One region of the Megasphaera intestinihominis genome, then DNA from elsewhere that is predicted to be linked to it. Evidence: riboswitches for the same ligand, from Rfam matches in the RefSeq annotation. Region 1 holds a riboswitch; the other holds the start of a gene.
The links. Region 1 has a riboswitch for cobalamin ahead of WMO23_RS01545 (sirohydrochlorin cobaltochelatase). Riboswitches for the same ligand answer to the same signal wherever they lie in the genome.
Positions count from the first base shown of each region.

Region 2: it holds a riboswitch for cobalamin, as region 1 does, so the genes downstream of both, WMO23_RS06025 (MotA/TolQ/ExbB proton channel family protein) here and WMO23_RS01545 (sirohydrochlorin cobaltochelatase) in region 1, are expected to answer to the same signal.

Region 1 is NZ_JBBMEU010000004.1:57,955-65,574, forward strand. Features, by position in the region: gene WMO23_RS01525 (zinc-ribbon domain-containing protein) at 1-1,294, shown strand, start outside; gene WMO23_RS01530 (AsmA family protein) at 1,284-2,627, shown strand; gene WMO23_RS01535 (polyphosphate kinase 2 family protein) at 2,661-3,575, shown strand; gene WMO23_RS01540 (ferritin) at 3,678-4,190, shown strand; cobalamin riboswitch at 4,201-4,380, shown strand; gene WMO23_RS01545 (sirohydrochlorin cobaltochelatase) at 4,538-5,539, shown strand; gene WMO23_RS01550 (acyl CoA:acetate/3-ketoacid CoA transferase) at 5,668-7,251, shown strand; gene WMO23_RS01555 (hypothetical protein) at 7,546-7,620, opposite strand, start outside.
Region 2 is NZ_JBBMEU010000028.1:6,441-14,060, forward strand. Features, by position in the region: gene WMO23_RS05990 (hypothetical protein) at 1-160, shown strand, start outside; gene WMO23_RS05995 (hypothetical protein) at 99-614, shown strand; gene WMO23_RS06000 (hypothetical protein) at 514-981, shown strand; gene WMO23_RS06005 (hypothetical protein) at 978-1,412, shown strand; gene WMO23_RS06010 (hypothetical protein) at 1,428-2,183, shown strand; gene WMO23_RS06015 (PilN domain-containing protein) at 2,196-2,714, shown strand; gene WMO23_RS06020 (hypothetical protein) at 2,689-3,138, shown strand; cobalamin riboswitch at 3,173-3,349, shown strand; gene WMO23_RS06025 (MotA/TolQ/ExbB proton channel family protein) at 3,474-4,088, shown strand; gene WMO23_RS06030 (ExbD/TolR family protein) at 4,091-4,504, shown strand; gene WMO23_RS06035 (TonB-dependent receptor plug domain-containing protein) at 4,501-6,858, shown strand; gene WMO23_RS06040 (ABC transporter substrate-binding protein) at 6,873-7,620, shown strand, end outside.

The sequences.
Region 1 (7,620 bases):
CGGTGAAAACATGTTTACATCATTTAACTTTGACGATACAGGCGATAACCAAGCCAATCATCAAAACGATGAAAATGCAATGTCAACGCAAAATGTAAACGGAGTAAATGAAAAATACTGCCCTCATTGCGGCCGTCCCGTAGCGGCTGATGCGGCCTTTTGCAGTCATTGCGGCAAACCCGTCCATACGTGCCCGCAATGTCACCAGCCCGTCGACCCGTCGGCAAAATTCTGCCCGTCCTGCGGGGCCCCGCTGCAGGTTCTGCAAGCCCAATACGGTCATCTGACCAATCGGACAGCCGTACAGCAGGAGGAAAAGGTAGTGCAGCCTGAAAGCCGGCCGGCAGTACATCCTGTAGTTATGCCGCAGCGGGAGAAAAAAGAAGTTCCTTTAAAAGCGCAGCTCCAGGAGCATCGCAATCTCTTCATCGCCCTGGCCTGCGTCCTCGTCGTGGCCATTGCCGGCGGCATCTGGTACGCCCATGAACAGAAAGCCCTACCGGCCCAGGGGAGTACCGTATCGTCGCAGCTTGTCAAGACGGCTGATTCGGAACTCTCTTTAAACGGCGTTTACCTGGACCAAAGCTGGGATGAAGCTAAAGACGGCCTGGGCCGGGAACTCAGCACGTCGGATAGTAAAGACGGTGCCGTTCATCATAAGTTTACCGATATGGATGTCGTCGTCAAAGACGATAAAGTCATCATGCTGACATCCTCCTCGCCGGCAGCTCAGAGCAAGCGGGGCATCCATCAGGGCAGCTCTTTGGATGACGTCGTCAATGCCTATGGTGACGATTACCAGGCCTCGGAATACGGTGCCCAGATTCATTATGAATATACCTTTAAGACCGATGACGGGAAACAGGGAATCCTGCGCTTTGCCGTCAGCAAGAACAGCCAGACCGTCGAATATATCAGCGTCCGCCTGGCCGATGAAAAGACAGATGGCGCGAAGCAGGCTTTCCTGGCTTACCATAAGGCCATTTCCAATCACGACCTGCAAGATGCCTTCCAGATGCTGACTGGGGAATTCCAGAATTCTGTCGGCGGCTATGATGGTTACGCGCCGGGCTACGCCAACACCTTGTCCAGCGACGTTTCCAATCTCCGCAAAATCGCTTCCGGAAGCGATAAGACGACCTTTTCCTTCACCTTGAAAGCGCGGGACCGTATCCCAGGCAGTGCCAAGGTCAAAGTCCAGTATTTCAACGGTCAGGTGACGATGGTAAAAGACGGGAACACCTGGAAAATCAGTGATATGAGTGCAAAGAAGACGGGAGAACATGTGGAATAAATGGTATGTCCGACATAAACGAAAACTGAAACGCATGGGGGCGATTACCTTGATCGCCGCCGCCGTTCTTTACGGACTCTGTTTCTACATGAGCTACAAAGCGGCGGATATCTTCAACCAAGTCGTCGCAGAACGCCAGCTCTTTCCCGGTACGGTCACGGTGGAACGCCTGACGGCGACGCCAGGCGGAACCGTGTCCTTTGAGGGCCTGGTATGGCACGATGAAGATGGGGATACGCTGGTCCAGATACCGGAAGGCCAGTTTACGGTCAAACTGAGCGATGTCCTGACCGGTCATATCGGTACGCAGACTGTCGAAGACGTGACTTTGAATAATGCCTATATTCATTTGATCTTTAATGATAAAATGGAGTTACAGCATATCAAGAAGGCCAGTGACCATCACAGCAGCGGCCCGAAGGATTTGGTCAAGGTCACAGGGCCTAAGAGCAACCGCCCCTTTAACTGCCACGTCGCCCTGCATCAGAGCGTCATCGAAGCTGAAGCGCCAGGCCGTTATTTCAAGATCGGCGATGTCGAGTTCTCTTCGGCCATCCATACTAAAGGCAAGACGAAAATCGACTTGCGGGCCGGTCACTTTTCCGGCATGATCGATGCCAAGTCCCTGCGCATCCGCGGCAGCCTGGATTTCAAAGAAGAAACACCGCAGTATAACCTGTCGCTCTTGCTGAGCGACTGCAATCCCCGTTCTCTCGGGGCCGGCCTGGATATCGACGACCCGGCGACAGTTTCGGCCGACATCCGCGGCCCTTTATATGCCCCGGTCATCGACGGCACTTTGAAGATGGACCGTCTGGATATTACGGCCCTGGTCTTTACGGATGTCGTAGGACAGGTCCATTATGAACAGGGCCTGCTCGATATAAACGAAGTCACGGCCGGCGTCTTCGGCGGCTCCATGAAAGGTCATGGACAGGTAAACCTGGACGATAAATCGTATACGGCGGACATGACCGGCTCCCAGCTCAAAGGCGGCATTGCGGCCCATGACCTCTTCCTGCGCTGCAACGTCGACTTGAATCTGCACATGGAAGAAAATAAAACGACCGGCACCAAGGCGATTTACGGTGATTTCCAGTCCGGCCCGGGACGCTATCACCAGCTGCCCTTCCGGGGCATTTCCGGCTCTTTCGCTCAGGATGGCAAGATCTTGAACTTCCGGGACGTCGTCATTTCCATGTTCTTTGGTGACGTATCGACGGACGCTTTTTCCATTGTCAATGGCAAAGTCAAGATAGGGTCCATCAACATCAACTATAAAAACGGGAAGCGGAGCCGCTGGGGAAAAGGCGGCCCACAGCCAGTCTTGTGAGAAGCACTATAGATAGAGAAAGGAGTTTTTACTATGGATATTTCCCGATATTTAGCGGAAGAAGGCAAAAAAATCGATTTGACCCAGTGGTCGACGACCTGCGATGTGGACATCGACAAGAAGAAGGTCAAAGGCGAACTGCTGGACCAGACGATTTCCGAAATGCAGGATTTACAGGAAAAGCTCTGTGCCGACAATCACTACGGCCTGATCATCGTCCTGCAGGCCATGGATGCGGCCGGGAAAGACGGTACGGTCAAACACGTCTTTGCCCACCTCAATCCGGCTGGCGTCAAAGTGCACAGCTTCAAGAAACCGAGCTCGGAAGAACTGGATCACGACTATATGTGGCGCATCAATAAAGCCCTGCCCGGCCGGGGTGAAATCGGCATCTTCAACCGCTCGCACTATGAAGAAGTCGTCGTCGCCCGCATCCACAACCTCATCAAAAGCGACGGTATGCCGGAAAAACTGGTACGCAAGGATATCTGGGAAACGCGCTACCGCCAGATATGCGACTGGGAACGGTACTTGTCGGAAAATGGCTTCCCTATGGTCAAGATCTTCCTCCATTTATCGAAAGATGAACAGAAGAAACGCCTCATCGACCGCATCCTGACTCAGCAGAAGAATTGGAAGTTCGACATGTCTGACATCGAGGAACGGCAATATTGGAACCGCTATCAGAAAGTCTACGGCGAAGTCTTATCGGCCACGTCGACGAAGTACGCTCCCTGGTACATCGTCCCGGCTGATGACAAGTGGTATACGCGCTATGTCGTCGCCCAGATCGTCCTCAAGGAACTCAAGGCCATTAACCCGAAATTCCCGAAATTGTCACCGGAAGTCGAAAAACAGCTGGCCCGGTTCCGCCAGCTCCTGAAAGAAGTCGATATCAAGGACTTGAAGAGCATCAAGAATGCCATTGATGAGCAAAAAGTCAAATAAGAAGTATTCCTGATAGGGTCAAATGTGATATAATAAGGACGGTTCAAGAAAACCGATGAAGTTCTGTACACGTTTTGAGACATATCTCAAGGAGGTACCGTTATGCTCGATGCAAAAGTAAAAGAATTAATCAATACCCAGATCAATCAGGAATTCTATTCGGAATATTTGTATTTAGCTTTTGCCAACTATTTCTATGACAATGGCCTCGACGGCTTTGCCAACTGGTATGATGTCCAGGCCCAGGAAGAACGGGATCACGCGATGCTCATGCGGACATATCTGCATAACAACGGCGAACGCGTTACCTTCTCGGCCATCGCCGAACCGCAGAACGACTTTGACAGCATCAAAGCGGTCCTCAAAGCTGGCTTGGCTCATGAACAGTATGTCACGTCGCTGATCAACAAGATTTATCAGGCTGCCGATAAAGTCCACGATTACCGGACCATGCAGTGCTTCGACTGGTTCGTCAAGGAACAGGGCGAAGAAGAAAAGAATGCCGACGATTTGATCAAGAAATACAAGATGTTCGGCAGCGATGCCAAAGGCCTCTATGCCCTGAATCAGGAATTACTGGCCCGTACGTATGTCGCCCCGACGTTAGTCCTGTAAGGATTCATACAATTCCATAGTGCAATCAGGTGCGTAAGCTCAATAGAGAAGTCCGGTGCAAAACCGGCGCGGTCCCGCCGCTGTAAGGAGGAGCCAGGCTGCAATGATGTCACTGTACGTCCGCGTATGGGAAGGCGCAGCCATGGCCATGAATCCGAGCCAGAAGAACTGCCTGATTAGGATCACCGGTTGACCTGCGAGCGATGGGGATGGCGATTTTTACGGCGAGCCGCTTTTTATGAGCTGCTGGCCGTGAAGGACTCGTATGTAAGGGACTGTCGCATGAAGGCTTATGCCATCATGTGACAGCCTCTTTTTTTATATTTTTTATCAAAGGAGAGATGATTATGTTCCACAAAAAATTAAAGACCGCGCTGATTTTATCTTTGGCCCTGACGTCGTTTGGTGCTTTTTCGGCGCCCTCTTTTGCTGCCGGCTATACGCTGAACCCGGAAGTCAAGGACGCTACGCCGGCTTTGAAAAAGGCCGCGGAAATCGGGGTCCGCACGTACAACAACCCGGACATGCAGAACGAAGCCAATAAAGACGCCATCCTGGTATTGAGCTTCGGCACGACCTATAAGGACAGCCGCCAGAAGACCATCGACCAGACTGTATCGGCTATCAAGGCGGCCCATCCGGATCAGAAAGTCGTCGTCGCCTTCACGTCGCATATCATCGTCGACCGCATCAAGGCTAAAGAAGGCGTGACCGTACCGACGCCGGAACAGGCCATGGCCCAGCTGAAAAAAGAAGGCTATACGCGCGTGGCCATTACCTCCCTGGACATCATCCCGGGTATGGAATATGCTTATGATACGGCTATTTTCGACCTCTACAAACATGATTTCAAGAAATTGACCCTCGGCACGCCGCTCATGTATTGGATGGGACAGGAAGACCAGCGCGACGACATCGCTGAATTCGTCAAAGCCTTCTCGACACAGTTCCCGAAAATTGGCAAGAAAGACGCCATCCTGGTCATGGCCCATGGCACGCCGCATCCGGCCAATGCTTATTACTCCGTCGTCCAGAACCGCCTCGATGCAGCTGATCTGGGCAATGTCTACATCTACTCTGTCGAAGGCTGGCCCCATCTGGATACAGTCATTCCCCAGCTGAAAGCCAAGGGCATCAAGCACGTCATCCTCATGCCCATGATGATGGTCGCCGGCGACCATGCCAATAACGACATGGCCGGTGCCGATGCCGATTCCCATAAGAGTATCCTGGAAAAAGAAGGCTTCACGGTTACGACCTATATCCATGGCCTGGGAGAAAATGAAGCGGTTCGCCAGATGTTCGTCGAACGAGCTGATGAAGCCTGGAATGCCCTGGAAGCCCAGTAATTTGACTTCATGGAATTTTTTCCTACCAATTTAGTCCATCCTTTTCGTCTATCATTCCATATGCTTCCTTTGTATAATGAATTCACGAAATGCATATAACAAACGTGAAGAAATAGGAGATGGAAGACATGAAACAAGTGAAAATAATTACAGCTCAAGAAGCAGCTCAGCTCGTCAAAGACGGTGACGTCGTCACGACCAATGGTTTCGTCGGTTCCGGACAGCCGGAAGCGCTGACCAGCGCCCTGGAAGAACGCTTCCTCAATACGGGTTCGCCGAGAGATTTGACGCTCATCTATGCCGCTTCCCAGGGGAATACGGATGGCCGCGGCGGCGACCACTTCGCCCACGAAGGGATGTTGAAAAAAGCCATCCTCGGCCACTGGAACGCCGTTACGGCCCTGCAGAAATTAGTCAATGAAAATAAGATCCAGGCCTACAACCTGCCCCAGGGCACGCTGTCCCAGTATTTCCGTGACGTCGCAGCTCATCGCTTAGGCACGATTACCCACGTCGGCCTCGATACCTTTGCGGACCCCCGCATCAGCGGCGGCCGTCTCAATGACGTCACCAAAGAAGACTTCGTCAAAGTCATCAACATCGAAGGCCATGACCAGCTCTTCTATCCGCGCATGGATATGAATATCGGTTTCATCCGCGGGACTTATGCCGATGAATGGGGCAACGTCGTCCTGACCAAGGAAGTATCGCCTTTCGATGCCACGCCGCTGGCACAGGCCGTCCATAACAGCGGCGGTATCGTCGTCGTCCAGGTCGAAAAAATCGTCAAAGGCGGCACGCTCGACCCGAAACTGGTCAAAGTACCGGGCATCTACGTCGACTACGTCGTTCAGGTCGATGACGAAACGAAACGGCAGCAGTCCTTCGACTGCGAATATGACCCGTCCCTGACGGGCGAAACGACGATTCCCGTCAAAGCCCTGGATCCGGCTCCGCTCAATGCCAAGAAAGTCATTGCCCGCCGGGCAGCCCTGTTGCTTCTCAATATGAGCAGTGAAGCCGTCATCAACCTGGGCATCGGTATTCCGGAACTCGTCTCGTCCGTAGCCAACGAAGAAGGCATCGGCGACAGCTTGACCATGACTGTCGAAGCCGGGGCCATCGGCGGCGTACCTCTCGGCGGCGTCCGCTTCGGGGCTTCTGTCAATGCCGAAGCCTACATGGACCAGGCTACACAGTTCGACTTCTACGATGGCGGCGGCCTGGACCTGACCTGCCTGGGCCTGGCCGAATGCGATAAAGAAGGCAATATCAACGTATCCAAATTCGGTACGCGCATTGCCGGCTGCGGCGGCTTCGTCAACATCACCCAGAATACGAAGAACGTCGTCTTCTGCGGGACCTTTACGACAGGGAAACTCCGCGAAGAAATCAAAGACGGTGAACTGCACATCCTGCAGGAAGGGAAAGTCAAGAAATTCGTTCCCGAAGTCGGTCACATCACCTTCAGCGGCAACTATGCCCGTAAACATAAACAGCATGTCCTCTACATCACAGAACGTGCCGTATTCGAAATGAAAGAAGACGGTGTCCACCTGACCGAAATCGCCCCGGGCATCGACCTCCAGAAAGACGTCCTCGACCAGATGGGCTTCACGCCGATCATCGACGAAGTCAAAGTCATGCCGGCCTTCCTCTTTGAAGATAAACCCATGGGTTTGAAAAAGATGAAAGAAGAAATGAACAAATAATAGTTTGTAGTACAGAGTTTGTAGTTTGCAGAAAAGCTCCCCTGATAGGGGAGCAGGCCGCCGAAGGCGGCCTGAGAGGTTTTGACACAGCCGCGGACTACGCTGTGAGTTGCGGACTGTAAAAAAAGGGCTTGTCGCATTTGCGACAAGCTTCTTTTTTTGATTGTAGGGGCTCGCACGTGGCGAGCCCGTCAGGTATATGTTATGATGCCTGTAGCCGATTTGCATGGGCGGGCGCCCCACGTGGGCGCCCCTACAGAAAAAGAGGCTGTCTTAATGCGACAGCCTCTTTTTTTACTTCGACAAGGACAAGGTCCTTTCGATGAGCGGTTTATACGTTTCGTATTTTTTCTTTAAGGCTTCTAAATC
Region 2 (7,620 bases), on a different contig from region 1:
GCCCTATCCGCCGGGCCTGCAGGTAACGAAAGGAGATGTACACTTTGCTGTCGATGGTCGTCCGCAGCATACGATGGCTGTGGTCATTACTTCGCCCGATGGGGCCTATACGCGTTCTATCGTCGTGGCGGCGCAGACCGGGCGCATCCGTATCGCCTGAGGCCAATGGCTTCTTTTTCCTGACCGACGGCCTGGCGGGCCTGCTCCTCGGAGCCTGCTTGTTCACGGCGGCCCTGGGCCTTTCCCTCCAGGCCGTCAGACTGCATGACCAGGCCAGACAGCGGCAGCTGGCAGCCATGGTCTGCCGGCAGGTCATGGAAGGCTGGAAGAGCGGCTGTCCGCCATCAGACCGCGTCGTCATCCAGGGCCGGACCTATGAGGTGACGCATGCGCAGACGGCTCTCGGCGAGGGCTATGTCCTTTGGCAGGTAGAGGCAGGTGATGACCATGGCCCCCATGTTTCCTGCCGGCTTCTGGTGCCGGCAGGGACCGAAGAAAAACGGCTGGATCCTCTTGGACGTACTCCTGGCCTTGAGCCTGTCGGCCCTGACTCTGACGGCTTTGCTGCCTCTGGCGGGACAGACGGCCCGCCTGGATTGGCGCTGCCAGATTGAAGAAGGCCTGCTGCGGCAGCACGTCAGCGTAGAAGAAACGCTGTTCCAGGCCCTGCGCTATGGCCGGGACGTTGAAGTCCGTCCTCAGGAGGTCCGCTTCCGCACGGCCAAGGGCGCCGTGAAGGGCTTTGCCGTCCGCCATCAAGGCCTGTATGTCCGCCTCAGCGATGGCAACTATCAGCCCCTGACAGGCGGCGGCAGCACCGTCCAGGGCCGGGCCCTGGTCATCCAGCCCCTGGACGGTCGGCCCTTTTTCTCCCGGACCGGCCAGGCCGTACAAGTCGCCTTTCTCCTAAAAGAACGGCGGAGCGGCCTGTCCCGGCCCGTGCAGTTTGCCGTGTGTCCCCAGAATGAAGGTGAATCATGAAACGACGCAATGGCTTCTTTTCTTTTTCTATCGTGACCGTCGCCGTACTGACCCTGAGCCTGGCCCTGACGGCGGCGACCCTGGCGTGGCAGCACTTCCAGATGGCCCGGACCTATGAAGAGACCGTGCGGCTGACCTATTTGGCCGAAAGCGCCCTCTGTGAGGGCTGGAACCAGCTGCGGCAGGACCCGGACGCTTTTCTGGCGGGCCAGGCCATGGCCGTGCCCCGGGCAGAAGGGCTGGCTGGCCCTGGGGACATCCTGACCGTCCGCTGCCAGTATCAGCCGGCCGGTCAGACGCCGGGCGGCTATCTGCAGGCCCGGGCCGCTGCGCCGGGAACGGGCGTCCAGCAGACGTGCGGCCTGCACTTTGCCGTGACGGCCGATGAACAGGGCCGGACCGTGCTGCATTTCGTACAGTATGTCAATTAGTAGAGAGGTGAGCTTATGTGGTGGCAACAAAATGCCTGTTTATGGCTGAATGGACAGTCTGTCCATCTTTTGAAGACGAAACGGACCTGGTATGGACGCGTGGCCTTCCGCCAGGGTCATCGCGACTATGAAACCAAGCGGGACCCGGACTGGATGGGCCAGGAAGGGGGCGTCCAGTCCTGTCTGCCAGAACTCCTGCAGCGCTATGGCCTGGCTGGCTGGCGCCTGCGCGTCCTCATCGGCGGGCCGAGCGTCCTTTGGAAGCGCCTGTCCCTGGGGACGACAGACCGGCAGGAAGCCGATGCCCTCATCGCCGGTGCCGGCCTGGTCAGTGAAGAAGGGCGGCCTTATGACTTCGAGGCGGCTTGTCCGTCGAAAGGCGGTGACGGGAGCGGTGACTGGACGGTCGGCGCCTATCCGGCCGAATGTGTCGCCGCTATCTGTCGGGCTGCCGGCGCTGCCGGAGCCGTCGTCCAGTCCATCGACTTGCTGCCTGCTTTTTTGGGGCGCCTTTGGCCAACCGGTACGGGGACCCTGGCCTTTCAGGAAGCCCCCGATGGCCAGCAGCACCGCGTCCGCCTGCGCGACGGCCTGCCCCTGGCCTATGACGTACAGGCGGCTGTGCCGACGGCTGATGGGCCGGTCTTCCGCTGGCTCCCGGATGGGGCAGACGAGACGGAATGGCAGCCTGCCGGGCCGAGCGAAGCCGTGCGCCGCCTGATGGATGCTTACCACGTGTCCCAGCCTACGGCCATGCTGGCTTTCTTGTAAGGAGGGAGAATCATGAAATGCAACCTCGTACCGGCCAGCTACCGCCAGGACCATCGCCGCTGGCAGCGGCCGGCCTGTCTGGCCCTGGGGCTGATGCTGGCTGTCTGTGCCGGGGCAGGCCTCTTTTTTCAGTATCAGATCCAACGGGAAAAGGCCTATTATACAGACTATCTCTATCCCGTGCAGCAGCAGATACAGCAGCGCAATGATGCCATCCGGCGCAGCCAGGCCCTGGCCGACCGCGCCAAGAAAGGGCCGTCCGACGGCCCGCTGCTGACGCCGTACCTGATGGTGGCCCTGGCTTCGTCCAAACCCGACGGGCTCGTCGTGGAAACCGTGAGCAGTCAGGCCGGCCGGGTCGTCATCCAAGGCCGGGCGTCCGCTGCGGACCGGCCTCAGCAGTGGCAGCGGACCTTGCAGCAGCAGGGCATGGGCCAGGCCGCCGTGGCCAAGATGCAGCCCGACCGGGGCGAGGGGATCCCTTTTTCCCTGGAGGTGAGCCGTCATGAAGGCCTGGCGAAGAAGGGCTGACTGGCAGCGGGCCTTTCCCGTCCTCGCCGTGCTGGTTGCCATAGCCGCCTGCTTTGCCATCTCATCGTATCACACCTGGCAGGGCTGGCAGGGCGTCCACCGTCAGCTGGCCCCGTATGCCCATCGGGCCCGGCCCCAGGAGAAGCGGGAGGCAGCAAAGCCTGATGCCGGCCCTGATGTGGCGGCCTCCCTGGCGGCCCGGAACGTCCAGCTCTTGTCGTGGCAGCAGTCCGTCCGCGAAGGGAGTCGGCAGACGCTGGTCCTGACCGGGACCTTTGCCGACCTCCTGGCCTGGCTCAACGACTGGCCCGCTGCCTGTCCCCTGGGGACCTGCCAGATCCTCCGCTGGGAACGGGGCGAAGGGGGCAGCGTCGTCACTGTCGAGGTCTCACCGGACGGAAAGGCCGGGGCAGCCCTTCATTGACAGTCTGGCGCTGGGCATGATATAGTTATGTTTGTAAGTTTGAAATAGGTCAGGTGTCATAGACTCAATAGAGAAGCCGGTCCAATGCCGGCGCGGTCCCGCCGCTGTAGGGTGGAGCCAGGCTGCAACGATGTCACTGTACGAAGTATGGGAAGGCGCAGCCATGGCCAGGAAGCCAAGCCAGAAGAACTGCCTGACGGATAATCACCGATAGACCTGCGAGCGATGGGAAGGAGATTGTAAAAAAGACACGTAAGGGAGCTGTCGCTACAAGACGGCTCCTTTTGATTTTGTACCTTCATTCGACACGTCAGCAGGCCGGACAGGAGGGTATTTTGGAAGCGATTTTACAGGGTTTTCAGTTATTTCAGGCAGGCGGGCCGGTCATGTACCTGCTCCTGGCCTGTTCTCTCTTCGTCGGCTACATTGGCATCGAACGGGCGATTTTCTATGGAGACATGGACGCCGGGAAAGCCTTTGCCGAACAATTCTACACGCAGATGAAGCTGCGGCGCTACGACCAGGCCCAGCGCTTGGCCATGGACGGCCGCGGCGGCCTGCCCCTCATTTTGCAGGATGTCTTTCAGCATCAGGCAGGTCCTGACGTCAAGGCCTTCGTCGAAATGCAGTCGGGCATCTTCGTGGCCAAACTGCGCCGCCGTCTCTACTATCTGAGCGTCATCGTCACCATGGCGCCGCTCCTGGGCCTCTTGGGGACGATCAGCGGCATGATCCGCTCTTTCAGCATCCTCAATGTCCAGTCCGGCCAGGCCGTGGCCATTACCGGCGGCGTCGGCGAAGCGCTCATCGCCACGGCTTTCGGCCTCTGCGTCGCCATCCTGGCCCTGGCCGTCCATTCTTATTTCACCCAGCGCCTGGACCGCATCATTACGGATATGGAAATGTGTTTTTTCGCATTGGAAACGATGCCTGTGAAAGCGGGGCAGTGACCATGCGCCTCCGTAATATTCGCGATTTTGAACGGCCGTCGATTATGATCATCCCCATGATCGACATCATGTTCTTTTTGCTGGTCTTCTTCATGATGACCTCCTTGTCCATGGTCGATTTGCACAGCCTCGGCGTCCAGCTGCCGCGGGCTTCGGCCGCCCAGGCCCAGCCGTCGGCCCAGTACGTCGTGACCTTGAAGGCCGATGGGTCCCTGTGGCTCAACGGACAGCCCGTCAAGGCCGATGAGCTCCTGGCTTCGGCTCGGGACCAGCAGCGTCAGGACAGCGCTTTCAGCGTCGTCCTCTGCGCCGACCGGGGCCTCGATTACGGTCAGGTCGCCGACGTCCTCGATGCCTTCAAGCGGGCCGGTATCGCCCACATCGGCCTGGCCGCCGACAAGGGAGGCCAGCCATGAAGCCCTGGGAAAAACGACGGGGCCGCGTCGCTGCCGGCGTTTCCGTATCGCTCCACGTCGCCGTCTATCTGGCCCTGGCAGCTGGCGGTTTTTTCACGCTGATCCATCATTACACCCGCCAGGACGGCGTAACCGGCGTCATGGTCTATAACGCCGACGACCTGGCCGGTGCCGGCGGTCACGACGCGGCTGGCACCGATACGGATGAGGGCCGTGTTTCTCAGCCGGATGGCCGTGATAGGGGACCGGAAGGACCGGAATCCCCGGAATCTTCGGACAGGGCTGTGGCAGCCTCCGATGTTGCGTCGCCTGATCCGGATGAAGCCGGTGCCGACGGGATGACTTATGCAGCCAAGACGGAAAGCGGCAAAGGGGAGCCCTCTGTAAAGGGTGCGGCAAAGGGCTCCCAGCCGTCGGCCCAGGCTGGGACAGAACGTCTCAGCGGCCATACGGGTTCAGCAGCCGGCGGCCGCGGCTGGGCTGCCGGGCCGGGAAAGGATGAGGCCGCCGCGCCGGCCGGGAATCTGCACGTACCCGATGCCGTCGCCGACGTCCTCGATGCCATTCGGGAAAAACTACCTGTAAAGTTATCGGAAGCAAAGATGCAACCACCTACACCAACCATCCCACCCAATCAGTCCAACACGACAGTCATTACGGCCAAGGATATGGAAAGCCATCACGATACGACGGTCCAGCAGGCCTTGCAGTGCGTCACCGGCGTGACCGTCAATGAAATGGTGCCTGGCATCTCTTCTTATGTCAAGCTCAATGGTGACGACCGGGTCCTGATCCTCGTCGACGGTCAGAGTCTGGCCAATGCCCAGGGCTCCGGCTATGGCCGGGGCAGCGTCGATTTGACCAGCCTGCCCGGTGTCGGGGCTATCGACCACATCGAAGTCACTAAGGACAGCGGCTCCGTGCGCTACGGCAGCGGCGCTGTCGGCGGCGTCATCAATATCGTTACCAAGAAGGGGGACCGCCGCGAATCTTCCCTCTATGCCTACACCGGTTCCTGGGGGATGCACGGCTATACCCTGACCCACAGCGGCCGGGCTGGCGCGACGAGCTGGCTCGTCAGCGGCGACCTGGAGCAGCGGGCATACTATGCCTTTCCTCACGGAGCCAATACGGACCATTCCCGCGGCGATATTGCCAGGAAGTCCTTATCCTTGCGGCTGGACCAGGACCTGACGGACCATACGTCCCTGACCGTGAAGGCCTATCATCAAGATTATCACGGCCACGGTTCGACGTATAAAGCCGACCCGGCGGGCTGGTACCTGACGGCCAATAAGCCTATCGACCGCCTGATCAACGACTACAGTGTGACCTATCATTTCAAGAAAGAAACGGCTCAGCCAGGCTTTTTGCGCTATTTCAACGATTACCAGCGGACGTACTGGTCCAATCATTATTTCACCCGCACCCAGGGCCTGGAGTGGCGGGATAACTGGCAGCTCGGCCCGCACCAGCATCTGACGGCCGGTGCCGAATGGACGGAAGATATGGGGACCAATTATGAAGCCCATTATATCGACAAAAAACGTCATAATCAGGCTTTCTATGCCGAAGATGCCCTGACGTTCGGCAAATTCACGGTCACGCCGGGTCTGCGCTGGGACCGGAATAGCACTTTTGGGACGCACCAGACGCCGCGCCTGGCCATGAATTACAAGGCCAATGACGCCTTCAACGTCTACGCCTCGTGGAGCCGCGTCTTTTCGCCGCCCCGCCTGAACGACCAGTTCTATGTGACGACGTCCCGCGGGATTACGTCGCAGGGCAACGAAAATCTCCAGCCCGAAGAAGGCTATACCCAGACTTTGGGCTTCCAGTATCAGGCTGGTCCCAAGACGAACATCGAAGGCAGCATCTTCCACAGCAACTTGCAGCACGTCATCCGCTGGGACCGATCAAATCCGACATACCACGAAGTAGAGAACCTCGATGAAGAAGACAAGCGAGGCTTCGAGCTGACGTGGAAGCAGAAAGTCAACGATAAATGGGACTATGAAGCAGGTTATTCCTACATCCGCACGAAAGTGGACAAAGGGGAAGGCCTGGCCTTCGATACGACCTATAATCAGCCCAACGGCTATCATGCCGGTGTCCATTATCACAACGGCAAATGGCAGGCCAATGCCGATATGACCGCCGGGACCGGGCGCAACGATACGTATTACCGCAATAATTCCTACGTCGTCTGGAATGTCGGCGCGTCGTATTCGCCTGATGCGGCGACGACCGTGTATGCCAAAGTCAACAATCTCAACGACGAGGCTTATGATTTGTACCATAATTATCCGTCTGCCGGGCGCAACTGGCAGGTCGGCGTAAAGAGAAAGTTTTAGGAGGTGCCTTTACGGTGAAAAAAATTTGTCTGCTCATCGTCGCTTTTTGTCTGGTCCTGCTTACGGGCTGTGCGCCTCAGAACGACGCTAGCCAAAGCAGCGGCTCGTCCGGGGCCTATGCCGTCGTGACCGATGACCGGGGAACGGTCGTCACTCTGGCCCAGAAACCGCAGCGCGTCGTCGTCTTGTCGACATCGCTCCTCAACTTCGCCGCTGCCGTCGACGGCGACCTGGCCGGCCGGGCGACGGTCAAAGCCGAAGATGCATCGCTGCCGGAAAAATATCAGCATGTGCCGGACGTCGGACCTGTCTACAACGTGAGCCTGGAAAAGGTCCTGGCCTGCCAGCCCGATTTAGTCATTGCCAGCGCTGACCACCACGAAAAATTGGCGGCCCAGTTGGAAGAGAGCCACATCCCGGTCCTGGTCCTCAAGACCAAGACCTATGACGACGTTAAGCGCAACCTTGAGGTCATCGGCAAGGTCTATGGCAAAGAAGAGGCAGCCAAGGCCAAGGAAGACGAACTGGACCAGGCCGTCCATGCTGTTACCGATGCCGTACCGGCCCAGGGGAAACGGGTCGCCATCCTCCACGTGACACCCAGTTCCGTATCGGCCGAATTGCCGTCGAGTATTGCCGGCGACATGGCGGATCTCCTGCACTTGAAGAATATCGCTGCCGATGCCGCTGGCGACGGCCAGACGACGCGCATCCCCTACAGTATGGAAAGCCTGGTCCAGGCCGACCCGGATGTCATTTTCC